DNA from 3 places in the Ottowia sp. SB7-C50 genome. Region 2 is predicted to be linked to each of the others. Evidence: predicted binding sites of a transcription regulator. Region 2 holds the regulator's gene; each other region holds the start of a gene.

Region 1 (7,149 bases), 1.5 Mb from region 2:
GCTGGCTCAGAAAGGTGACCACGCTGGTCGGCCGCAGCTCTTTGGACGTGCGCTGCACCTTCAGCTTCATGCCGGGCTGGTACTGGCCGCTGGCCACGCGCACAAAGGCGATGCGGTCGCGGTGGTTGGCGTCCATGTTGGCCTGCACCTTGAAGACGACGCCGGCAAACGTGTTGTCCTCGGGCTGGATGACCTGCTCGCGCACCTCCTTGTTGACCACGACGCTGCTGGTGCGCGGGCGCGGCGCGGGCGCCATGTCGACCAGCGCGTCCAGCACTTCCATCACGCCGAAGTTGTTGACGCCCGAGCCGAAGAACACGGGCGTCTGCTTGGCGGCCAGAAAGGCGTCGTGGTCCCACGCGGGCGACGCGCCCACGGCCAGTTCCATGCTTTCCTCGGCGGCGAGAAAGGCGTCGCCAAAGCGGGCGATCAGCTTGTCGCGCTCGGTCAGCGGAATCACCTCGAAATCCTGCGGGCGCTTTTCGCTGCCGGCCTGAAACACCGTCATGGCCCGCGTGCGCAGGTTGATGATGCCGCCGAAGCGCTTGCCCTGGCCCACCGGCCAGGTCATGGGCACGCAGGGCATGCCCAGTTCGCGCTCCACCTCGTCCAGGATGTCGAGCGGGTCGCGCACCTCGCGGTCCATCTTGTTGACGAAGGTGATGATCGGCGTGTCGCGCTGGCGGCAGACTTCGATCAGCCGGCGCGTCTGCGCCTCGACGCCGTTGGCGGCGTCGATCACCATCAGGGCGCTGTCCACGGCCGTCAGCACGCGGTAGGTGTCTTCGGAGAAGTCCTTGTGGCCGGGCGTGTCGAGCAGGTTGATGACGTGGTCGCGGTAGACCATCTGCATCACGCTGGACGCCACCGAGATGCCGCGCTGCTTTTCGATTTCCATCCAGTCGCTGGTGGCGTGGCGGCTGGCCTTGCGCGCCTTCACGCTGCCGGCAATCTGGATCGCGCCGGAAAACAGCAGCAGCTTTTCCGTCAGCGTGGTTTTACCCGCGTCGGGGTGAGAGATGATGGCAAAGGTGCGACGGCGACGCGTCTCGGCGGCGTGGGACAAGGCAGGGGACTCCGAACATCGCCCTCAGGCCCGGGGTGACGGGGCGGGCGTTAACCTTTGAATTATCGCCGGCCAAGAAAGGACCCACCGTTATAATCGCCGTTTTTCCGAGGAGCGTTGCAGCGCCTGCGTTTTGCCAGGCGTGAGGCTCGGAACCCTTCTTGCAACGACGCTCATCCACCGGCCGGGTGCGATGGGCATGTTCACCTTCCCCGTCGTTGCCCGCGCAGGTGGCTCTACACACTCGATCTGGAGAAAGAGCCCGTCATGAACGCCCGCCTGAAAAACCCCGTGGCCGCCGATTCGGCCATTGCCGACATCAACCTCGCGCCCTGGGGCCGCAAGGAAATCGCCATTGCCGAAACCGAGATGCCCGGCCTGATGGCGATCCGCGACGAATTCGCCAAGAAGAAGCCCCTCAAAGGCGCCCGCATCACCGGCAGCCTGCACATGACGATCCAGACCGCGGTGCTGATCGAAACCCTGCAAGCCCTCGGTGCCGACGTGCGCTGGGCGTCGTGCAACATTTTCAGCACGCAAGACCACGCCGCCGCCGCCATTGCCGCCAATGGCACGCCGGTGTTCGCCATCAAGGGCGAGACGCTGACCGACTACTGGGACTACACCCACCGCATCTTCGACTTCGGCAAGAAGGGCAGCAAGGGCGAAGGCCCCAACATGATCCTGGACGACGGCGGCGACGCCACGCTGCTGATGCACCTGGGCCAGCAGGCCGAAACCAACCCCAAGGTGCTGGCCAATCCGAAGAGCGAAGAAGAAAAAATTCTGTTTGCCGCCATCAAGGCCAAGCTCAAGGAAGACCCCACCTGGTACAGCCGCAAGTCGGCCGAGATCATCGGCGTGACCGAAGAAACCACCACCGGCGTGCACCGCCTGAAAGAGATGAGCGCCGCCGGCACCCTGCTGTTCCGCGCCATCAACGTCAACGACAGCGTCACCAAATCGAAGTTCGACAACCTGTACGGCTGCCGTGAATCGCTGGTCGATGGCATCAAGCGCGCCACCGACGTGATGATCGCCGGCAAGGTCGCCGTGGTGTGCGGCTATGGCGACGTGGGCAAAGGCTCGGCGCAGGCGCTGCGTGCGCTGTCGGCCCAGGTGTGGGTGACCGAGATCGACCCCATCTGCGCCCTGCAGGCCGCCATGGAAGGCTACCGCGTGGTGACGATGGAAGAAGCCGCGCCGCTGGCCGACATCTTCGTCACGACCACGGGCAACAAGGACGTCATCACCTACAAGCACATGAAGGCCATGAAGGACCAGGCCATCGTGTGCAACATCGGCCACTTCGACAACGAGATCCAGGTCGCCGAGCTGGAGAAAAACTGCAAGTGGGAAGAAATCAAGCCGCAGGTCGACCACGTGATCTTCAAGGACGGCAAGCGCATCATCCTGCTGGCCAAGGGGCGCCTGGTGAACCTGGGCTGCGCCACCGGCCACCCCAGCTACGTGATGAGCAGCAGCTTCGCCAACCAGACCATCGCGCAGATCGAGCTGTTCACCCACCCCGATGCGTACGACGTCGGCAAGGTCTACGTGCTGCCCAAGCACCTGGATGAAAAGGTGGCCCGCCTGCAACTGGCCAAGCTCAACGCCAAGCTGACCGAGCTGACGCCCGAGCAGGCCAAGTACATCGGCGTGCCCAAGCAGGGGCCGTACAAGCCGGACACGTACCGCTATTGATTAAATAGCTGTTCGCGCTTGACTGGCAAGCGCTGGCGGCCTGTTTGATGCCTATTCCGTGCGTGCCGACCAGTTCCTCGTCGATCGCGGCCTGGCCGCCAGCCGCAGCCAGGCGCAGCGCCTGATTGCGGCCGGTGCGCGCTGGCTGTCGCCCAGCGGCTGGAAGGCGCTCAGCAAGAGCGACGAGCTGCCGCCGCACGCCGAAGTCGAATTGCTCGACGCGGCCGAGGCGCGCTATGTCTCGCGCGGCGGGCTCAAGCTGGAAGGTGCGCTGCGCGAAACGGGGCTCGACGTCGCCGGGCGGCATTGCCTCGACGTCGGCCAGTCCACCGGCGGCTTCACCGACTGCCTGTTGCAGCACGGCGCGGCCAGCGTGACCGGCGTGGACGTGGGCCACGGGCAGCTGCACCCCAGGCTGACGGCCGACGCGCGCGTGCGGGCGCTGCAGGGCGTCAATGCGCGCACGCTGGATGCTTCAAAATTAATAGCTGAGGGCGCTGATTCATCCAGCGCTGCAGGCCTTTTTTGTTCTGAATTCGACATCGCGGTGGCCGATCTGTCCTTCATTTCGCTCACGCTGGTGCTGCCGGCGCTGGCGTCGCTGCTCAAGCCCGGCGGCCACGCGCTGCTGCTGGTCAAGCCGCAGTTCGAGCTGCAAGCGGCCGACATCGGCAAGGGAGGCATCGTGCGCGATGCGGGCCTGTACGCGCAGGTCGAGCAACGCCTGCGCGCCGCCTGCGCCGATGCGGGCCTGGACGTGCGGCAATGGCTGCCCAGTCCTATCGCCGGTGGCGACGGCAACCGCGAATTCTTTTTGTACGCCGTGCGAACGGCGCTTAGCAAATCCTCATCATGAGCGTCAATCTCAGCCTTGAATTCTTCCCCCCCCAAGACGCCCGAAGGCGGCCTGAAGCTGCGCGACGTGCGCGCCAGGCTGTACGCGCTGAAGCCCGAGTTCTGCTCGGTCACCTTCGGCGCTGGCGGCTCCACGCAGGACGGCACGCTGGACACCGTGCGCGAGATCGTCGGCGAAGGCATGCATGGCGTGCCGCACCTGTCGTGCATCGGGCAGACGGCCGAATCGATCCGCGAGCGCCTGGCCACCTACCGCGCGGCGGGCGTGCGCCGCATCGTCGCACTGCGTGGCGACCTGCCCAGCGGCTACGGGCTGGGCGGCAATTTCCGCTACGCGAGCGACCTGGTCGCCTTCATCCGCAGCGAAACGGGCGACCATTTCAAGGTGGCCGTCGCCGCCTACCCCGAGATTCACCCCCAGGCCAAATCGCCCGATGCCGACCTGGACGCCTTTGCCACCAAGGTGCGCGCGGGCGCCAACGTCGGCATCACGCAGTATTTCTTCAACCCGGACGCGTACTTCCGCTACCGCGACGAACTGAAGGCGCGCGGCGTCGACGTGCCGGTGCTGCCCGGCATCATGCCCATCACCAATTCGACGCAGCTGCTGCGCTTTTCGGACAGCTGCGGCGCCGAGGTGCCGCGCTGGATCCGCACGCGACTGCAGGCCTTCGGCGACGACGCGGCGTCGATCCGCGACTTTGGCGCCGACGTGGTGGCCGCGTTGTGCGAACGCCTGCACGCGGGTGGCGCGCCGGGCTTTCATTTCTACACGCTGAACCAGGCCAACGGCACGCTCGAAGTGTGCCGCCGCCTGGGCTGGGCCGCCGCCGCGGCCTGATCCGCGCGGGCTGATGCCCGGGCGCCACAGCGGCGGCGCGCCGTCGCGCGTGCGCCGCGGGCCTTTGATGTGGCGCAACGTCGGCTGGCCGGCGCAGCGGTCAAATCCCTTCCGACCAATGTGGTTATTAGCTGGAAGGGAAACACCATGTTCAAGAAAAGTATGTTGCTGGCGGCCGTGCTTGCCGGCTTGGCCGCGCCCGCCTGGGCCCAGACCTCGGGCGACAGCCCGTGGCTGGTGCGCCTGCGCGCCGTGCACCTCAACAGCGCCAACGGCGATTCGACCGGCCTGGGCCTGACGATCAACAACAAGTGGCTGCCCGAAGCGGACGTGTCGTATTTCTTCACGCCCAACATCGCCGCGGAGCTGATCCTGACCTATCCGCAGCGCCAGTCGGTCTATGCCGGCGGCGCCTACATCGGCTCGCTGCGCCACCTGCCGCCCACGCTGACGCTGCAGTACCACTTCACCAATTCGTCGCCGGTCACGCCCTATGTGGGCGCGGGCCTGAACTACACGCGCTTCAGCTCGGTCGACGTGCTGGGCGGCGCCGCCGACGTCAAGCGCAATTCGTTCGGCCCCGCGCTGCAGGTGGGCGCCAGCTACGCACTGACCAAGAACCTGTCGTTGAACCTGGACGTCAAGAAGGTCTGGATCAAGACCGACGTCTACGCCGGCGGCAACAAGGCTGGCACCTTCAAGGTCGACCCCGTGCTGGTGGGCGTCGGCCTGGGCTACCGGTTCTGATCGATTCGTCTTCGCTCGCTCGACGGGAAAGGGGCTTCGGCCCCTTTCTTCATGGGGACGGGCAAATCGGGCCGGGATGACGACCTTGGTCCGAACCGTTAGAATGCGCTCATGTTACGGCACACCTCTGCCGGCGTCCGCTTGCGCGGCGCGCCGGAATCGGGAAGTGCACACCGTCAGCCAGTCCGCCGAATGTTGTGGGTCGGCGCCCTGTGTCTGGCAGCGGGCCCGCTGGCGGCCCAGACGGTGAGCCTCGATGCTTCCACTCCTTCATCCCTGCTGGCTGAGCCCTGCTCGTCCGCCAAGGCGGTGCACGACATGCGCTGCCCCAACTATTCGGGCTTCCGCGCCCGCGTGGGCGGCGGCGTAGACAGCAGCGCGTCGGCCAGCGACGACGCTGGCGCACCCGGCCTGACGGCGCCTTCGCGCGCCTCGCTGGGGCTGCGCGGCGGCCGCGACCTTCAGCGCGGCGTGGCGTCGTGGTACGGCCCCGGCTTTCACGGACGGCTGACGGCCAACGGCGAGAAGTTCGACATGCACGAACTCACCGCCGCGCACAAGACGCTGCCCTTCGGCACGCGCGTGCTGGTACACAACCCGCGCACTGGCAAGGAAGTGGTGGTGCGCATCAATGACCGCGGGCCGTTCATCAAGGGCCGCGTCATTGACCTGAGCAAGGCGGCCGCCAAGGCGCTGGGCTTCAATGCGCGCGGCCACGACGCCGTGGTGCTGCGCGAAGTGGCGCCAGCCAGTGATCGCGACAGCTGAGTTTTAAGTCGAAACGGCCGCCAGCGCTTGTCACTAGAGCGCGGATAGCTACCATTTAGATAGCAAAAGGCACTCCCGGCGCCTTTTGCATTTCGTGGTTCAGGAGGCCGCGGAGCAGGACAGGCGAGGCACCCGCACAAGGGCTTTGCCTGTGCGCTGGGTGCGTCCCCCTTCCCGCGCACAGCGCTGTAAAGAAGGGGGAAGCGGCCCCAGCCGCTCAGGGCGATGTCGCCATTTCTCTCCGGCGGCCGCGAAGCAGGCCATGCCAGCGAACGCCGCGGAAGGGCTTGGCCCGCCCGCTGGCGTTGTCCCCCTTCCCGCGAAGCGCAGCGTAGCGAGAGAAGGGGGAAGTGCCGTCAGGCGCTCAGGGGGATGCCCTCTATCTCTCGTCGTAGCTCACCGTGAGCTTGTCGGTCGTCGGCCGCGCCTGGCAACTCAGCACGAAGCCCTGCGCCATTTCCTCGGCTTCGAGCGTGAAGTTCTTGTCCATGGTCACCGCGCCGTCCATCACCTTGGCGCGGCAGGTGCAGCACACGCCGGCCTTGCAGGAATAGGGCAGATCGAGTCCGGCGTTCAGCGCCACGTCCAGCACGTGCTGGTCGCTGCGCATGGCCAGTTCGTGCGCTTTGCCGTCGATCACCACCGTGAGCGCCACCTGGCCCACCGGTGCTTCGGGGTCGGGTTGCACGATGGCGGCGCGGCGTGCCTCGGGGCTCATTTCTTCCAGGCGCGGCGAGGTGAAGCGCTCGCTGTAGATGCGGTCGGCCGGCACGCCGGCGGCTTGCAGTGCGGCTTCGACCGATTCGATCATGGCTTCGGGGCCGCACACGAACACTTCGTCCATGCTCTTGGCAGGCAGCAGGGTGTCGATGAGCTGCTGCACCTTGGCGCCGTCGATGCGGCCTTCCAGCATGGGCACTTCCTGCGCCTGGCGCGACAGGATGTGGATCAGCGTCAGGCGGTTCTTGTACTTGTCCTTCAGGTCTTGCAGCGCCTCGTTGAACATCACGCTGTTCATGCGGCGGTTGCCGTACACCAGCGTGAACTTGGCCGTGTCCGACTCTTCCATCGTGCTGGCGATGATGCTGAGGATGGGCGTGATGCCCGAGCCCGCCGCAAAGCCCACGCGGTGCAGCGCGCGCGGCTTCTTGATGACGAAGCGGCCATC
Region 2 (7,149 bases):
GCCGATGGACATGCGTGCCGTGCTCACGGCCAACGGCGCGTTGCTGCTGATTCTGGGCATCCTGCCTGGCGGATTGATGGCGCTGTGCGCCAAGGCCATCGTGCAGATGCTGGCCACCTGAGAATGAGTCAATCGGTTTCGATCTGGCTGCTCATTCTGCTGGCATTCGTTGCCGCCAACCTGCCGTTCGTCAACCAACGCCTGTTGACCGTGGTGCCGCTCAAGGCACCGGTCAAGAACCTGGCCTGGCGGCTCGCTGAATTGCTGTTCTGGTATGCGGTCGTCATCGGTATCGGCATGGCGATGGAGCGCGCGGTGGGGCAGAACCAGTCGCAAGGCTGGGAGTTCTACGCCGTCACCGGCGCCATGTTCCTGACGCTGGCGTTTCCGGGCTTCGTCTATCGCTATCTGGTGCGCCGGGGCGGCCGATGAGCGACCATCTGGCCGAGGTTCGCGTCGACGGGCGCGAAGTCCTCAAAGGGCACTTTCTCCACGCCTTCTGCGATCAAGTCAGACTGCCCGATGGCACAACGGCACAGCGCGAATACGTTGTTCACCCCGGCGCGGTGATGATCGTGCCGTTGCTGCAGACGGCCACGGGTTCGACCGAATTGGTGCTGGAGCGGCAGTATCGCTACCCTGTGCAGCAGGTGATGGTGGAGTTTCCCGCCGGCAAGCTCGATGCCGGCGAAACCACGCTCCGCTGCGCCCAGCGCGAGCTGCGTGAAGAAACCGGGTACACCGCCCGTGAATGGGCGCGTGCCGGCGTGCTGCATCCCGTAGTGTCCTACTCGACCGAATTCATCGAGATCTGGTTTGCCCGCGACTTGCAAGCGGGCGAACGCCGTCTGGACGAGGGCGAGTTTCTCGATGTGTTCACCTTGCCCGTCCACGAATTGATTGCCTGGTGTCGCGATGGCCAGGTCACCGACGCCAAGACGCTTATTGGGGCGCTCTGGCTGCAGAACGTGCAAAGCGGCGCCTGGAAGCTGGATTGGCAGGCAGCGGTGCCCGACTGACGCCATGAAAGTGCTCGACCTTCAATGCACGCACGGCCATGCTTTCGAGGGCTGGTTTTCGTCCGAGGACGACTTTCAGGACCAGCTCACGCGGCAGTTGCTGGCGTGCCCGATGTGCGGCGACAGCCAGGTCGTGAAGCTGCCCAGCGCGCCCCGGCTTAACCTGGGCTCGACGACCGCGCCGGCCACACCGTCGGCTCCCCCGTCCGCAGTACCGACCGAACGTTCCACGGCAGCGGTCATGCCAGCTGCGGCGATGCAGGCCGCCTGGCTGCAAATGGTGCGTCGCGTGGTGGCGTCTACCGAGGACGTGGGCGAACGCTTTGCCGAAGAGGCGCGCCGCATGCACTACGGCGAAGCGGCGGAGCGGGGGATTCGGGGCCAGGCCTCCATCGAGCAGACGGAAGAATTGCTGGACGAAGGCATTGTCGTGCTGCCGCTGCCTTTGCCGCCCGGCTTCAAGGACACGCTTCAGTAACTCTTGGTCTTGGTCGCCCTGCGAGGACGGCAGGGGCGGTGTGATGGCAGTCGCTCAGGCGCACGCCGGCGCGTTGACGATGGCGCGCAGCGCTTCCGTATCCACAATGCGCACGTGGCGCTGCTTCACTTCGACGATGCCTTCCTCGGCAAACTTCGAGAACGTGCGGCTCACGGTTTCGAGCTTCAGCCCCAGGTAGCTGCCGATTTCTTCGCGGGTCATCCGCAGCACCAGTTCGCTCTGGGAAAACCCGCGCGCATGCAGCCGCTGAACCAGGTTCAGCAGGAAGGCGGCCAGGCGCTCTTCGGCGCGCATGCTGCCCAGCAGCAGCATCACCCCGTGCTCACGCACGATCTCGCGGCTCATGATCTTGTGTACATGCGTCTGCAGGGCCGGCACCTGGCGCGACAACTCCTCGATGCGGTCGTACGGCATGACGCAGACTTCGGCGTCTTCCAGCGCCACGGCATCGCACGTATGTCGGTCGCCCACGATGCCGTCGAGGCCGATGATTTCTCCGGCCATCTGGAAGCCTGTCACCTGATCGCGGCCGTCCTCGGTGGCGATGCAGGTCTTGAAGAAGCCCGTGCGAATGGCATACAGCGCATTGAAAGTATCGCCGTTGGAGAACAGCGGCGATCCCCGCTTGATCTTGCGCCGCGTGGCGACCAGGTCGTCCAGCTTGCCCAGGTCGTCGCCCGACAGACCCATCGGCATGCATAGCTCGCGCAGGTTGCAGTTGGAGCAGGCGACTTTGATGGTTTGCGGCGTCATGCGGGCACGTGGGCAAGGTGGATCTTGAGCATCGTCAAGCAAGCCCATTTTAGGCCATGCGGTCGTTGCACCCCAAAGCCTTGATTCAACGCAAAAACCCGACGAATCCGCTCGGATACCTTGATCATTGTCAAGGCGCCAGCCGCTCGACACGGCGAAAGTTCGGGGTCAGGTTCAAAGGAAAAAAGCGATGACCGCCATCACCACCGGACTGCTGACCAAGTTCGACGTTCCCGGCCCGCGCTACACCTCGTATCCGACGGCAGACCGGTTCGTCGAGGCTTTTGGCGAGGCAGACTATGTGCAGGCGCTGGACCAGCGCCGCGCCGGCCCCGCGGCGCTGGCGTTGCCGTTGTCGCTGTACGTGCACATCCCGTTTTGTGAATCGCTGTGCTACTACTGCGCGTGCAACAAGATCATCACCAAGCACCATGAGCGCAGCGCACCTTATCTGCGCTATCTGAGCAAGGAGGTGGACCTGCACGTGCAACACCTGGGTGCGGGCCTGCCCGTCAGCCAGTTGCACCTGGGCGGCGGCACGCCCACCTTTTTCAGCGACGATGAACTGCGCGAGCTGATGTCCATGCTGCGCCGCAACTTCAGCCTGGTGCCGGGCGGTGAATACTCCATCGAGGTGGACCCGCGCACCGTGGACGAGGCACGCCTTGAAACGCTGGCGCGACTGGGTTTCAACCGCCTTAGCCTGGGTGTGCAGGATTTTGACCCGCTGGTCCAGAAGGCCGTGCACCGCATCCAGCCGGCCGACAAGGTGTTCGCGCTGGTCGATGCGGCGCGCCGCATCGGCTTTGAATCGATCAACGCCGACCTGATCTACGGGCTGCCCAAGCAGACGCCGGAGTCGTTCGAGCGCACGCTGGCGCAGGTGAGCGAACTGCGGCCGGACCGCATCGCGCTCTACGCCTATGCACACCTGCCGGAGCGCTTCAAGCCGCAGCGCCGCATCATCGCCATCGACCTGCCGGGTGCGGCCAACAAGGTCGCCATGCTGGCGCGCGCGCTGGCCGCCTTTGAAGCGGCCGGCTACGACTACATCGGCATGGACCACTTCGCCCTGCCCAACGACGCGCTGGCGGTCGCCAAGCGGCAGGGGCGGCTGCACCGCAACTTCCAGGGCTACAGCACGCAGCCGGATTGCGACCTGATCGGCCTGGGCGTGTCCGCCATCGGCAAGGTGGGGGCCACCTACAGCCAGAACGCCAAGTCGCTGGAGGAATACCAGGACCTGCTCGACCACGGGCATCTGCCGGTGGTGCGTGGCTTGGCGGTGTCGCGCGACGACCTGCTTCGCCGCGCCGTCATCATGGCGTTGATGTGCCAGGGCGAGGTGTTGTTCGAGTCGATCGAGCTGGCGCACCTCATCGACTTCCGCGATTACTTCGCTGCTGAGCTGGAAGCCTTGCGCGCCATGGAGGACCAGGGCCTGGTCAAGCTGAGCGATACCGGCATCCAGGTCACGGCCCTGGGCTGGTTCTTCGTGCGCGGCGTGGCCATGATGTTCGACAAGTACCTGCAGGCCGACCGCACGCGCGCCCGCTTCTCCAAGATCATCTGATGTCGCGCCGCGCCACAGGGGCAAGGCTTCGATGACAGAATGACGGCGAGCCTTTGTCGGCTCGCCTCTGGTTTTGCGTATCCACTGACTGCATGCAAGCTTCTCTTGCCGTGACCGCCCTTGTCATGGGCCTGGCGGGCGGCCCCCACTGTATTGCCATGTGTGGCGCGGCCTGCGCCGGCATCGGGCAGGCGGCGGCGCCGCGCGGCACGCAGGCCATCGGGATGTTCCAGGTGGGGCGCGTGGCGGGTTACGCCGCGCTGGGCGCGGTGGCCTCGGCCACCATGCAGGGGCTGGGCTGGCTGACGGTGCAGTCCGCCGCGCTGCGGCCGCTGTGGACCATGGTCCATGTCGCGGCCATCATGCTCGGCTTGTTGCTGCTGATCCAGGCGCGTCAGCCCGCGTGGCTGGAAACCGGCGCGCGCCGCGTGTGGGCCAGGGTGCGCTCGGCAACGCAGTCCATGGGCCTGGTGGCGCCGCTTGGCCTGGGCGTGGCTTGGGCCTTGTTGCCGTGCGGGCTGCTGTATTCGGCCGTGATGGTTGCGGCGCTGGCGGGCAGCGTGCCCGGCGGCGCGGCCGTCATGGCGCTGTTCGCGCTGGGGTCGGGCGTATCGCTGTGGGCCGGTCCGTGGCTGCTACTGAAGCTGGGCAACCGCACAGACAGGCCATGGGGCATGCGCCTGGCGGGTCTGGCGCTGCTGCTGACCGCCGGCTGGGGCTTGTGGATGGGCCTGGTGCACGATCAGGCGCCCTGGTGTGTCGTGCCGCGCTGACTGAGCGCGCTGGCGCACGTCCTGCCCACGGCTGCGGCCATCAACCCGCCAGCGCCGACAGCCCCTTGTTCAGCATGTAGACCGACAGCACAGCCAGCACGACCGCGAAGGCGCGCTTGAGCTTCTTGACCGGCAGCGTGTGCGCGGCCTTGGCGCCCACCGGCGCCATCAGCACGCTGCAGCACGCGATGACCACCAGCGCAGGCAGCCACAGATAACCGAACGAATAGGGCGGCGTGTCGGTCAGCCCTTGCCCCGCGACGACGTAGCCCGCCACGTTGGCCAGCGCAATCGGAAAGCCCAGCGCAGCGCTGGTGGCCACCGCGTTGTGGATGGCGACGTTGCACCAGGTCATGAAGGGCACGCTGACGAAGCCACCCCCGGCACCCACCAGCCCCGAAAGAAAGCCGATGACGCCGCCCGCGCCCAGCAACCCCGGCGTGCCCGGCAGTTGGCGCGTGGGCGCGGGCTTCTTGTCCAGGTACATCTGGACGGCCGAAAACGCGACGAAGCCGCCGAACACGAAGTAGAGCAGGGCGCCCTTGAGCAGCGCGAACACCCCCACGCTGGCCAGCATCGCGCCCAGCACGATGCCCGGCGCCAGCTTCTTGACGATGTCCCAGCGCACCGCGCCCTTCTTGTGGTGGGCCCGCACGCTGCTGATCGACGTGAAGATGATGGTGGCCATCGACGTCGCAATCGCCATCTTCACCGCCAGCCCCGGCGCCACGCCGCGCGCACCCAGCATGGTCGAGATGAACGGCACCATGATCATGCCCCCCCCCAATGCCCAGCAAGCCCGCCAGAAAGCCGGTGGCCAGACCCAGCAGGGCGAGTTCGATGATCAGCACAGGTTCGATGGGCATGAGCGGGACTGCAGCGCGTAGGAAGTCGATGAATCAGAAGGCCGCGGAGCAGGCCACGCAAGTGGCGCCGTGGCCGGGCTTGCACCGGCCACTGGCGTCGTCCCCCCGTACGACAGGGGGGAAGGCGCGCCAGCGCCTCAGGGGGGAACGCCGAATAAGTTGTCTGCGAATGCCACCGGACCGTCATCCTGAACGCAGGGGTTCAGGTGGGCGAGGTCAGACTGGTCTTGGGATCATCTGACGCGAGACGTTCACGCCGACCAGACAATGTTCCAAGCCCTTGCTCATACGAGCATTGGTTCAAGGAAATATAAAGCCCGGCATGCATCGCAGACGGGTGGATTTTACCCCCCTGAGCCGCTGACGCGGCTTCCCCCCTTGCTGCGCGGGGGGACGCAGCCAGCGGACTGGCTAAGCCAGCTCCGCGGCTACCCACAACACTCCTTCGCCGGTGGCGAAGTCGAAAGGGGGGAGGCGGCTGCGCTGTGACTCTGTGGCCGTTGGGGAGCCAGCGGTCTGGCAATCCCAGTTCAGATCCCGCCGTGAACAATTCTTCGCTCGCGGCGAAGTCAATGGGGCTAAGGAGTTTGGCGATTTCCCCTCCCGCTGGGAGACGGTTGGTGGTGAGGGCCCGCCCCGCCCGACTACAGCAGTTGCCCGTCGTCGCCCAGCGCCTGGTCGAGCCGGCCCAGCAGCGCGCCCAGGGTGGCCTGTTCGGCCACGCTCAGGGCGGGGGCGTCGGTCGCCTCCTGCGCGGGGGTGGCGGCCTGGGCGGGTTCGCCCAGTTCGAAGGCCAGGTTCAGCGCGGCCAGCACGGCGATGCGGTCGCGTGCCTTGATCTTGCCGGCGTCGCGGATGCGGCACATGGCAGCGTCCACGCGTTGCACGGCAGCGTGCAGGCGGTCCTCGCCGCCTTCGGGCGCGCCCAGCAGATAGGCCTGGCCCATGATCTTGACTTCGACCTGCTTCATGGCGCTGCACGCTCCTGATCGTCGGCGGGGGGTGTCGAGGGGGGGCTCGGCCGCTGTCGCCGCGGAGGCGCCGGGCAGGCGGTCGATCAGCGAATCGATGCGCGCGCGCGCCGCCATCAGCCGCGACCGGAGGTTGTCGCGGTCGTGGGTCAGCGCCTGCAACTGCTGCGCCAGCAACTCGTTGGTGCGGCGCAGTTCGTCGTGTCGCACGAGCAGGCGCTCGACGCGTTCGGCAATCTGTTCGATCAAGGGAGCTTGGGTCATGGCACGGCAAAGGCAGGCAGGCTGACCGATTGTAGGTCGCTGGCGCAAGCCCGCGCCGTACAATGCCGGCTGTTGGTGCTCGCGCGCTGCGAATCACGCGGCCGCAGTTCAACGGGAAGCAGGGGGATGGCCCGGCCCACGGCCATGCCATCTAACCTGCGCTGCCCCCGCAACGGTAAGCGGACGGTGTCACGGCTCCAGCAGTCGCGGCCCGGCTCTCCCTCTCACCGCCACTGGCAACGCGCCTCGTTTCGAGGCTCGGCGCCGGGAAGGCAAGGGAACTTCCGCCAGCCCGGATACCGGCCAACGAGGAGGACCGCGTCCTGCGCCTTGAAGAAGGTGCCGCGCGGGCCGTGATCGCCCCAGACGCTGGCGGGGAAGCCGGCAGGGGTACGTACCACTGTTTCCCGTCATGTCCCTTCGTTCGCCAT
Region 3 (7,149 bases), 490 kb from region 2:
TCGAAGCCGCCTCGCCCCACACCATGAACACCTACGCCCGCCTGCCGATGGCGGTCGATCATGGCCAGGGCTGCCGCGTGTTCGACGTCAACGGCAAGAGCTACCTGGACGGCCTGGGCGGCATTGCCGTGAACACGCTGGGCCACAACCACCCGAAGCTGGTGCCGGCGCTGCAGGACCAGATCGGCAAGATCATCCACAGCAGCAACTACTACCACGTGCCCAACGCCGAGGTGCTGGCCAAGAAGCTGACCGAGCTCTCGGGCCTGACCAACGTGTTCTTCTGCTGCACCGGGCTGGAGGCCAACGAGGCGGCGCTCAAGCTGGCGCGCAAGTTCGGCCACGACAAGGGCATCGCCAACCCGCAGATCGTGGTGTACGAAAAGGCCTTCCACGGCCGCAGCATCGCCACGCTCAGCGCTACCGGCAACCCCAAGATCCAGAAAGGCTTCGAGCCGCTGGTCGAAGGCTTCATCCGCGTGCCGATGAACGACATCGAGGCGCTGAAGAAGGCCACCGAGGGCAACCCCAACGTGGTGGCCGTGTTCTTCGAAACCATCCAGGGCGAAGGCGGCATCAACCCCATGCGCATCGACTACCTGCAGCAGCTGCGCCAGCTGTGCGACGAACGCGACTGGCTGATGATGATCGACGAGGTGCAGTGCGGCATGGGCCGCACCGGCAAGTGGTTTGCGCACCAGTGGGCGGGCATCAAGCCGGACGTGATGCCGCTGGCCAAGGGCCTGGGTTCGGGCATGCCGATCGGCGCCGTGGTGGCGGGGCCGAAGGCGGCCAACATCTTCCAGCCCGGCAACCACGGCACCACCTTTGGCGGCAACCCGCTGGCCATGCGCGCGGGGGTCGAGACCATCCGCATCATGGAAGAAGAAGGCCTGCTGGACAACGCCGCCAAGGTGGGCGCGCACCTGAAGACCGCGCTGCAGAAGGCGCTGGCCGGCAACCCCGGCGTGAAGGAAGTGCGCGGCCAGGGCCTGATGATTGGCATCGAGCTGACCAAGCCGTGCGGCGTGCTGGCGCAGCGTGCGCTGGACGCCGGCCTGCTGCTGAGCGTGACCGCCGACAGCGTGGTCCGCCTGGTGCCGCCGCTGATCCTGACCGAGGCCGAGGCGGACGAGATGGTGGGCATCCTGGTGCCGCTGATCGAGGCCTTCCTGAAAGAATGAAATGAGCGCGCCCATCAAGCATTACCTGCAGTTTGCCGATTTCACGGCGGATGACTACGCCTACCTGTTCGCGCGCTCGGCCCTCATCAAGCGCAAGTTCAAGGCGTACGAGAAGCACCACACGCTGGGCGACCGCACGCTGGCCATGATCTTCGAGAAGGCCAGCACGCGCACGCGCGTGAGCTTCGAGGCGGGCATGTACCAGCTGGGCGGCAGCGTGGTCAACCTGACCAGCGGCGACAGCCAGCTGGGGCGCAGCGAGCCGATCGAGGACACGGCGCGCGTCATCAGCCGCATGGTCGACATCGTGATGATCCGCACCTTCGAGCAGGGCCGCATCGACCAGTTCGCCGCCCATTCGCGCGTGCCGGTCATCAACGGGCTGACGAACGAATACCACCCCTGCCAGATCCTGGCCGACATCTTCACCTTCATCGAGCACCGCGGCCCGATCCAGGGCAAGACCGTGGCCTGGATCGGCGACGGCAACAACATGGCCAACACCTGGGCGCAGGCCGCCTCCTTGCTCGGCTTCACGCTGCGCGTGTCCACGCCGCGCGGCTACGAGGTCGACACGCAACTGGCCGCGCTGGACGGCAACGGCAGCGGCAAGGGCTGGCAGAACTTTGCCGACCCGCGCAAGGCCTGCGAAGGCGCCGATCTGGTGACCACCGACGTCTGGACGTCGATGGGCTACGAGGCCGAGAACGACGCCCGCCGCAAGGCCTTTGCCGACTGGTGCGTCGACGCCGACATGATGCGCGCCGCGCGGCCTGACGCCCTGTTCATGCACTGCCTGCCCGCGCACCGCGGCGAGGAAGTCACCGCCGACGTCATCGACGGCCCGCAGTCGGTGGTGTGGGACGAGGCCGAGAACCGCATGCACGTGCAGAAGGCGCTGATGGAATACCTGCTGCTGGGCCGGCTGGACTGAGCGCCGCTGCACGCACGTCCCACAACGTCTCCGCGCCATGCGCCCGCGCCAAGAAGACTGCCTGTCCTGCGGGGCGTGCTGTGCCAGCTTTCGAGTCGATTTTGCTGCCATTGAATTGCAGTCCGAAGGCGGCCCGGTGCCCGACGGCCTGGCCGCACGCCTGACGACCAGCCTGTGCCGCCTGCGCGGTACCGACCACCTGCGGCCGCGCTGCGCGGCGCTGGGCGGGCAGGTGGGCCAGCGCGTGCGCTGCGGCATCTATGAATGGCGCCCCTCGCCCTGCCGCGAGTTCGATGCCGGCTCGGACGCCTGCCTGCATGCGCGCCGCCAGCATGGCATGGAGCACGCCGCTTGAGGCGTGGTCAGGACTCTCTGGAGCTGACCCATGTGCGGCTGTTGGCTCCTTCCCCCGCTGGGGGAAGGGAGCCAGAAACCGCTGATTACCATGCCCAGGTCACTATCAATAAACTAGCTACCAGCGCTTGACTGACAAGCGCTGGCGCCTATTTTTTCTTGACGCCAGGCGGCGGGCAGGCAGTGCAGTCGCCACAATCGTGACACCCCCCTTGCCCCGCGCCCGCGCCCAGCCCCAGGCGCGCCGCCACCGACTTGCGCCAGCGCGCGGGCATGAAGTGCCACAGCGCATACAGCGCCGCCACCGCCACGATCAGCGCCACCACCACCTGCTGCATCACCCGGCTCCCCAGGCCAGCGCCACGCGGTAGGTGACGAACGCCGCCACATAGGCCAGCCCGAACAGCTGCACCAGCATGATCAGCGGCCAGCGCCAGCCATTGGTTTCGCGCCGCACCGCCACCAGCGTCGACACGCACTGCGGTGCATACACGTACCACGCCAGCAACGCCAGCGCGGTAGCCAGGCTCCAGCCGTGCGCCAGCAGGCCCTGCAATTGGGCCGCCACGTCGTCACCGCTGGCCGACAGCGCATACACCGTGCCCAGCGCGCCCACCGCCACTTCGCGCGCCGCCATGCCGGGCACCAGCGCAATGGCAATCTGCCAGTTGAAGCCGACCGGCGCCAGCAGCTTCTGCAGCTGCAGGCCGATGCGGCCGGCGTAGCTGTGCAGAATCGCCGGCCCTTCGGCGCCTGCAGGTGCGGCCGGATAGCTGGACAAAAACCACAGCAGCACCATCACCGCCAGGATGATGCCGCCCACGCGCTGCAGGAAGATGCGTGCCCGGTCCCACAGCCCGAAGGCCAGCTGGCGCGGGCTGGGCCAGCGGTAGGCGGGCAGTTCCATGATCAGCGGCGTGGGCCGGGCGTTGCCACCGCGCGCCGACAGGCGGTACACCCAGGCGATGCACAGCGCGCTGACGATGCCCGCCACGTACAGCGCAAACAGCACCAGCCCCTGCAGGTTGAACAGCCCCGCCACCCGGCGTTGCGGAATGAACGCGGCGATCAGCAGCGCATACACCGGCAGCCGCGCCGAGCAGGTCATCAGCGGCGCGATGAGGATGGTGACCACCCGGTCGCGCCAGTGCGTGATGGTGCGCGTGGCCATGATGCCGGGCACGGCGCAGGCAAAGCTGGACAGCAGCGGAATGAACGAGCGCCCCGACAGCCCCACGCGCCCCATGACGCGGTCCAGCAAAAAAGCCGCGCGCGGCAGGTAGCCCGAATCCTCCAGCGCCAGGATGAAGGCGAACAGGATCAGGATCTGCGGCAGGAACACCAGCACGCTGCCCACGCCGGCGATCACGCCATCGGCCAACAGGCTGCGCAGCGGCCCGTCGGCCATGTGGGCGCGCACCCAGGACGCTGCGGCGTCCATGCCGGACTTGATGCCCTCCATGGGCCATTGCGCCCAGCTGAACACGGCCTGAAACATCAGCAGCAGCACCGCGCCCAGGATCAGCATGCCCCACACCGGGTGCAGCAGCACGCGGTCGACGGCGTCGTCGCGCGCCAGCGGCCGGGCTGGCGAGCGCACGCAATCCGCCACCAGTTGCTGCACGGCGCGCTGCGTCAGCATCACGTCTTCGATGCCGGGGGGGGTCTGCCGCCACCCGCGGTGCGCGGCCGATCAGCGGCGGCCGGTAGGCGTCCAGCGCCGCCACCAGCGCATCGGCCCCGCCGCCGCGCACGCCCACCGTGGGCAGCACCGGCACGCCCAGTTCCTTTGACAGTCGCTCGGCATCGACCTGGATGCCCAGGCGCTCGGCCATGTCGGTCATGTTCAGCGCCACCAGCAGCGGCAGGCCCAGGCGCTGCGCCTCCAGCACCAGGCGCAGGTTCAGCCGCAGCTTGGTGGCGTCGACCACGCACACCAGCAGGTCGGGCAGCGGCTCGCCCGCGCGGCGGCCGGTGACGATGTCGCGTGTGATCTCCTCGTCCAGGCTCAGCGCGTTCAGGCTGTACGCGCCGGGCAGGTCCAGCACCCGCACCTCGCGCCCGGTGGGTGACAGCAGGCGGCCTTCCTTGCGCTCGACCGTCACGCCGGCGTAGTTGGCCACCTTCTGGCGGCTGCCCGTCAGCAGGTTGAACAGCGCCGTCTTGCCGCAGTTGGGGTTGCCCAGCAGCGCCACGCGCAAGGGGCGCGCGCTGCTGGCCAGCACGCGCGGTTCGGCAACGTGCCCGGCGCTCAAGGCCGGGGCGGCCGCGTCCTGCGGACGGTTCATGCGCCCGGCCCCTCGACGTGCCGCACGCCGATCAGCGCGGCTTCGCGCGCGCGCAGCGCAAAGGTCGACTGACCGCCCAGCCGCAGCGCCACCGGCCCCTGCCCGCCATGCGCCTTGGCCACGATGCGCACCGTTTCGCCGGGCAGAAAGCCCAGCTCGATCAGGCGCAGCAGCACTTCGCGGTCGTCCGCGTCGGCAGGTCGCTGCAGGCGTTCGATCACGGCGCGCGCGCCCACGGGCAGCGCCAGCAGCGACACCGGCAGGGTCGCCGCGTCGTCAGCGACGGCAGATCGCGCGCTTTCCATCCACAAACCTATTGAATGACAATGATTCTCATTTTAAAACCGGCCGATGACGCCCCACGTTGACTCAGGTCAGCGCCGGTGCACGCCGCCCCGCGGGAAATTCCGGAGCGCAAAAGCCGCCGCCAGTTGGAATAAACCGACACCACGCCGCCGCCAAAGCACTAAGGTGCGCAGCATGCGCCATCTCTGGGACATCTCACCCCCCGTGCACGCCGGCTCGCCGGTGTTTCCGGGCGACACCCCCTACGCCCAGCAATGGGGCGCGCAGATCGGCCCCGGCTGCCCGGTCAACGTCAGCGCGCTCACGCTGTCGCCGCACGTCGGCGCGCATGCCGACGCGCCGCTGCACTACGACCCGGCCGGCGCGGCGATTGGCGCGGTCGACCTGGCGCCCTACCTGGGGCCGTGCCGCGTGATCGACGCCATCGGCGTGCGGCCGCTCATTCTTTGGGAGCACCTCGCGCACGCCACACAAGGGCTGCCGCCGCGTGTGCTGGTCAGAACCTACGCGCGCATGCCGGTCGATGCGTGGGACGCCGGGCTGGCCGCCTTCGCGCCCGAGACGGTGGAGCGCCTGGCCGATGCCGGCGTGCGCCTGATCGGCATCGACACCGCCAGCATCGACCCGGCGGACAGCAAGACGCTGGACGCGCACCAGGTCATTCGCCGGCGCGACGTGCGCGTGCTGGAAAACCTGGTGCTCGACGACGTGCCCGAAGGCGACTACGAACTGATCGCCCTGCCCCTGAAGCTGATGACGGCGGACGCGTCGCCGGTGCGGGCGGTGTTGCGGGGGTTGGGTTGACAGTTTTTTGAACGCAAAGGGCGCAGAGGTTGCGCGAAAGCCGCAGAAGGTTTTTTTGAATGAAATCGGGCGCTTGCGCTTATACAGCAAGCGCCGAAAGCTATTTATTTGAGAGCAGACATGACGACATTGCTTGATTGCCAGCAGTGGGATGCACAAGACCCGTTGCGCGCCTTGCGCGACTTGTTCGACCTGCCCCAAGGCGTGATTTACCTCGACGGCAACTCGCTCGGCGCCCTGCCGCGCGCGGTGCCGGCGCGCGTGGCGCAGGTGGTGGCCGAGGAATGGGGGCGCGACCTGATCCAGAGCTGGAACAGCGCCGGCTGGTTCGACCTGCCGCGCCGCGTGGGCGACAAGATCGCGCCGCTGATCGGCGCGGGTGCAGGCGAAGTGGTGGCCACCGACACCACGTCGACCAACCTCTACAAGGTGCTGTCCGCCGCGCTGCACGTGGCCGCGCAAGACGCGCCCGGGCGCCGCACCATCGTCAGCGAACGCAGCAACTTCCCGACCGACCTGTACATCGCCGAGGCGCTGTGCAAGGAGCGCGGCTGCACGCTGAAGCTGGTGGAGCCGCACGAGATCGCAGCCAGCCTGGGCGCGGATGTCGCCGTGCTGATGCTCACCCACGTCAACTACCGCACCGGCGCCATGCACGACATGGCCGCCGTCACCGCCGCCGCGCACGCCGCGGGCGCACTGATGGTGTGGGACCTGGCGCACAGCGCGGGGGCGGTGCCGGTCGACCTGACGGGCGCAGACGCCGACTACGCCGTGGGCTGCGGCTACAAATATTTGAACGGCGGCCCCGGCGCGCCGGCCTTTGTGTGGGCGCACCCGCGCCACGTCGACCGCTTCTGGCAGCCGCTGGCCGGCTGGTGGGGGCACGCCGCGCCGTTCGCGTTCATACCCGGCTACCAGCCCGCGGCAGGCATCGCGCGCTTTCAGTGCGGCACGCAGCCCATCGTCAGCCTGTCGGCGCTGGACTGCGCGCTGGACGTGTTTGCCGAAGCCGAGCGATTCGGCGGCATGGCCGCGCTGCGCGCCAAGTCGCTGGCGCTGACGGATGTGTTCATCGAATGGGTTGGGCAGCTGTGCCCCGGCGCCTTCACCCTGGTCACCCCGCGCGAACACGCCCAGCGCGGCTCGCAGGTGTGCCTGACGCCGACCGAACAACTGCCCGCTGGCAGCGCCTACGCCATCGTGCAGGCGCTGATTGCGCGCGGCGTGGTGGGCGACTTCCGCGCGGGCGACGCCGCGCAGCCCGACATCCTGCGCT

What was found. The regulator FNR, encoded in region 2, switches genes on or off when oxygen is low (the NO sensors DNR and NnrR bind a similar motif). The targets are predictions, from matches to a motif close to TTGATNNNNATCAA.
Region 1: the regulator FNR is predicted to act here: its motif matches at 4,531-4,544, upstream of R0D99_RS15055 (OmpW/AlkL family protein).
Region 3: the regulator FNR is predicted to act here: its motif matches at 5,125-5,138, upstream of R0D99_RS10335 (FeoA family protein).

Annotation. Positions count from the first base shown of each region.
Region 1 covers NZ_CP136995.1:3,145,962-3,153,110, reverse strand. The annotation lists gene R0D99_RS15075 (peptide chain release factor 3) at 1-1,066, opposite strand, end outside; S-adenosyl-L-homocysteine riboswitch at 1,170-1,248, shown strand; gene ahcY (adenosylhomocysteinase) at 1,334-2,770, shown strand; gene R0D99_RS15065 (TlyA family RNA methyltransferase) at 2,829-3,626, shown strand; partial or broken gene metF (methylenetetrahydrofolate reductase [NAD(P)H]) at 3,623-4,466, shown strand; gene R0D99_RS15055 (OmpW/AlkL family protein) at 4,614-5,213, shown strand; gene R0D99_RS15050 (septal ring lytic transglycosylase RlpA family protein) at 5,460-5,981, shown strand; gene paaE (1,2-phenylacetyl-CoA epoxidase subunit PaaE) at 6,361-7,149, opposite strand, start outside.
Region 2 covers NZ_CP136995.1:1,681,870-1,689,018, forward strand. The annotation lists gene nuoN (NADH-quinone oxidoreductase subunit NuoN) at 1-121, shown strand, start outside; gene R0D99_RS08030 (DUF2818 family protein) at 124-432, shown strand; gene R0D99_RS08035 (NUDIX hydrolase) at 429-1,019, shown strand; gene R0D99_RS08040 (DUF1178 family protein) at 1,024-1,497, shown strand; gene fnr (fumarate/nitrate reduction transcriptional regulator Fnr) at 1,552-2,271, opposite strand; gene hemN (oxygen-independent coproporphyrinogen III oxidase) at 2,462-3,844, shown strand; gene R0D99_RS08055 (sulfite exporter TauE/SafE family protein) at 3,937-4,617, shown strand; partial or broken gene R0D99_RS08060 (sulfite exporter TauE/SafE family protein) at 4,658-5,483, opposite strand; gene R0D99_RS08065 (cell division protein ZapA) at 6,128-6,454, opposite strand; partial or broken gene R0D99_RS08070 (DUF904 domain-containing protein) at 6,512-6,718, opposite strand; cobalamin riboswitch at 6,775-7,041, shown strand; gene R0D99_RS08075 (TonB-dependent receptor domain-containing protein) at 7,131-7,149, shown strand, end outside.
Region 3 covers NZ_CP136995.1:2,170,648-2,177,796, forward strand. The annotation lists gene R0D99_RS10310 (aspartate aminotransferase family protein) at 1-1,184, shown strand, start outside; gene argF (ornithine carbamoyltransferase) at 1,186-2,118, shown strand; gene R0D99_RS10320 (YkgJ family cysteine cluster protein) at 2,156-2,473, shown strand; gene R0D99_RS10325 (hypothetical protein) at 2,622-2,810, opposite strand; partial or broken gene feoB (ferrous iron transporter B) at 2,810-4,760, opposite strand; gene R0D99_RS10335 (FeoA family protein) at 4,757-5,065, opposite strand; gene kynB (arylformamidase) at 5,241-5,870, shown strand; gene kynU (kynureninase) at 5,991-7,149, shown strand, end outside.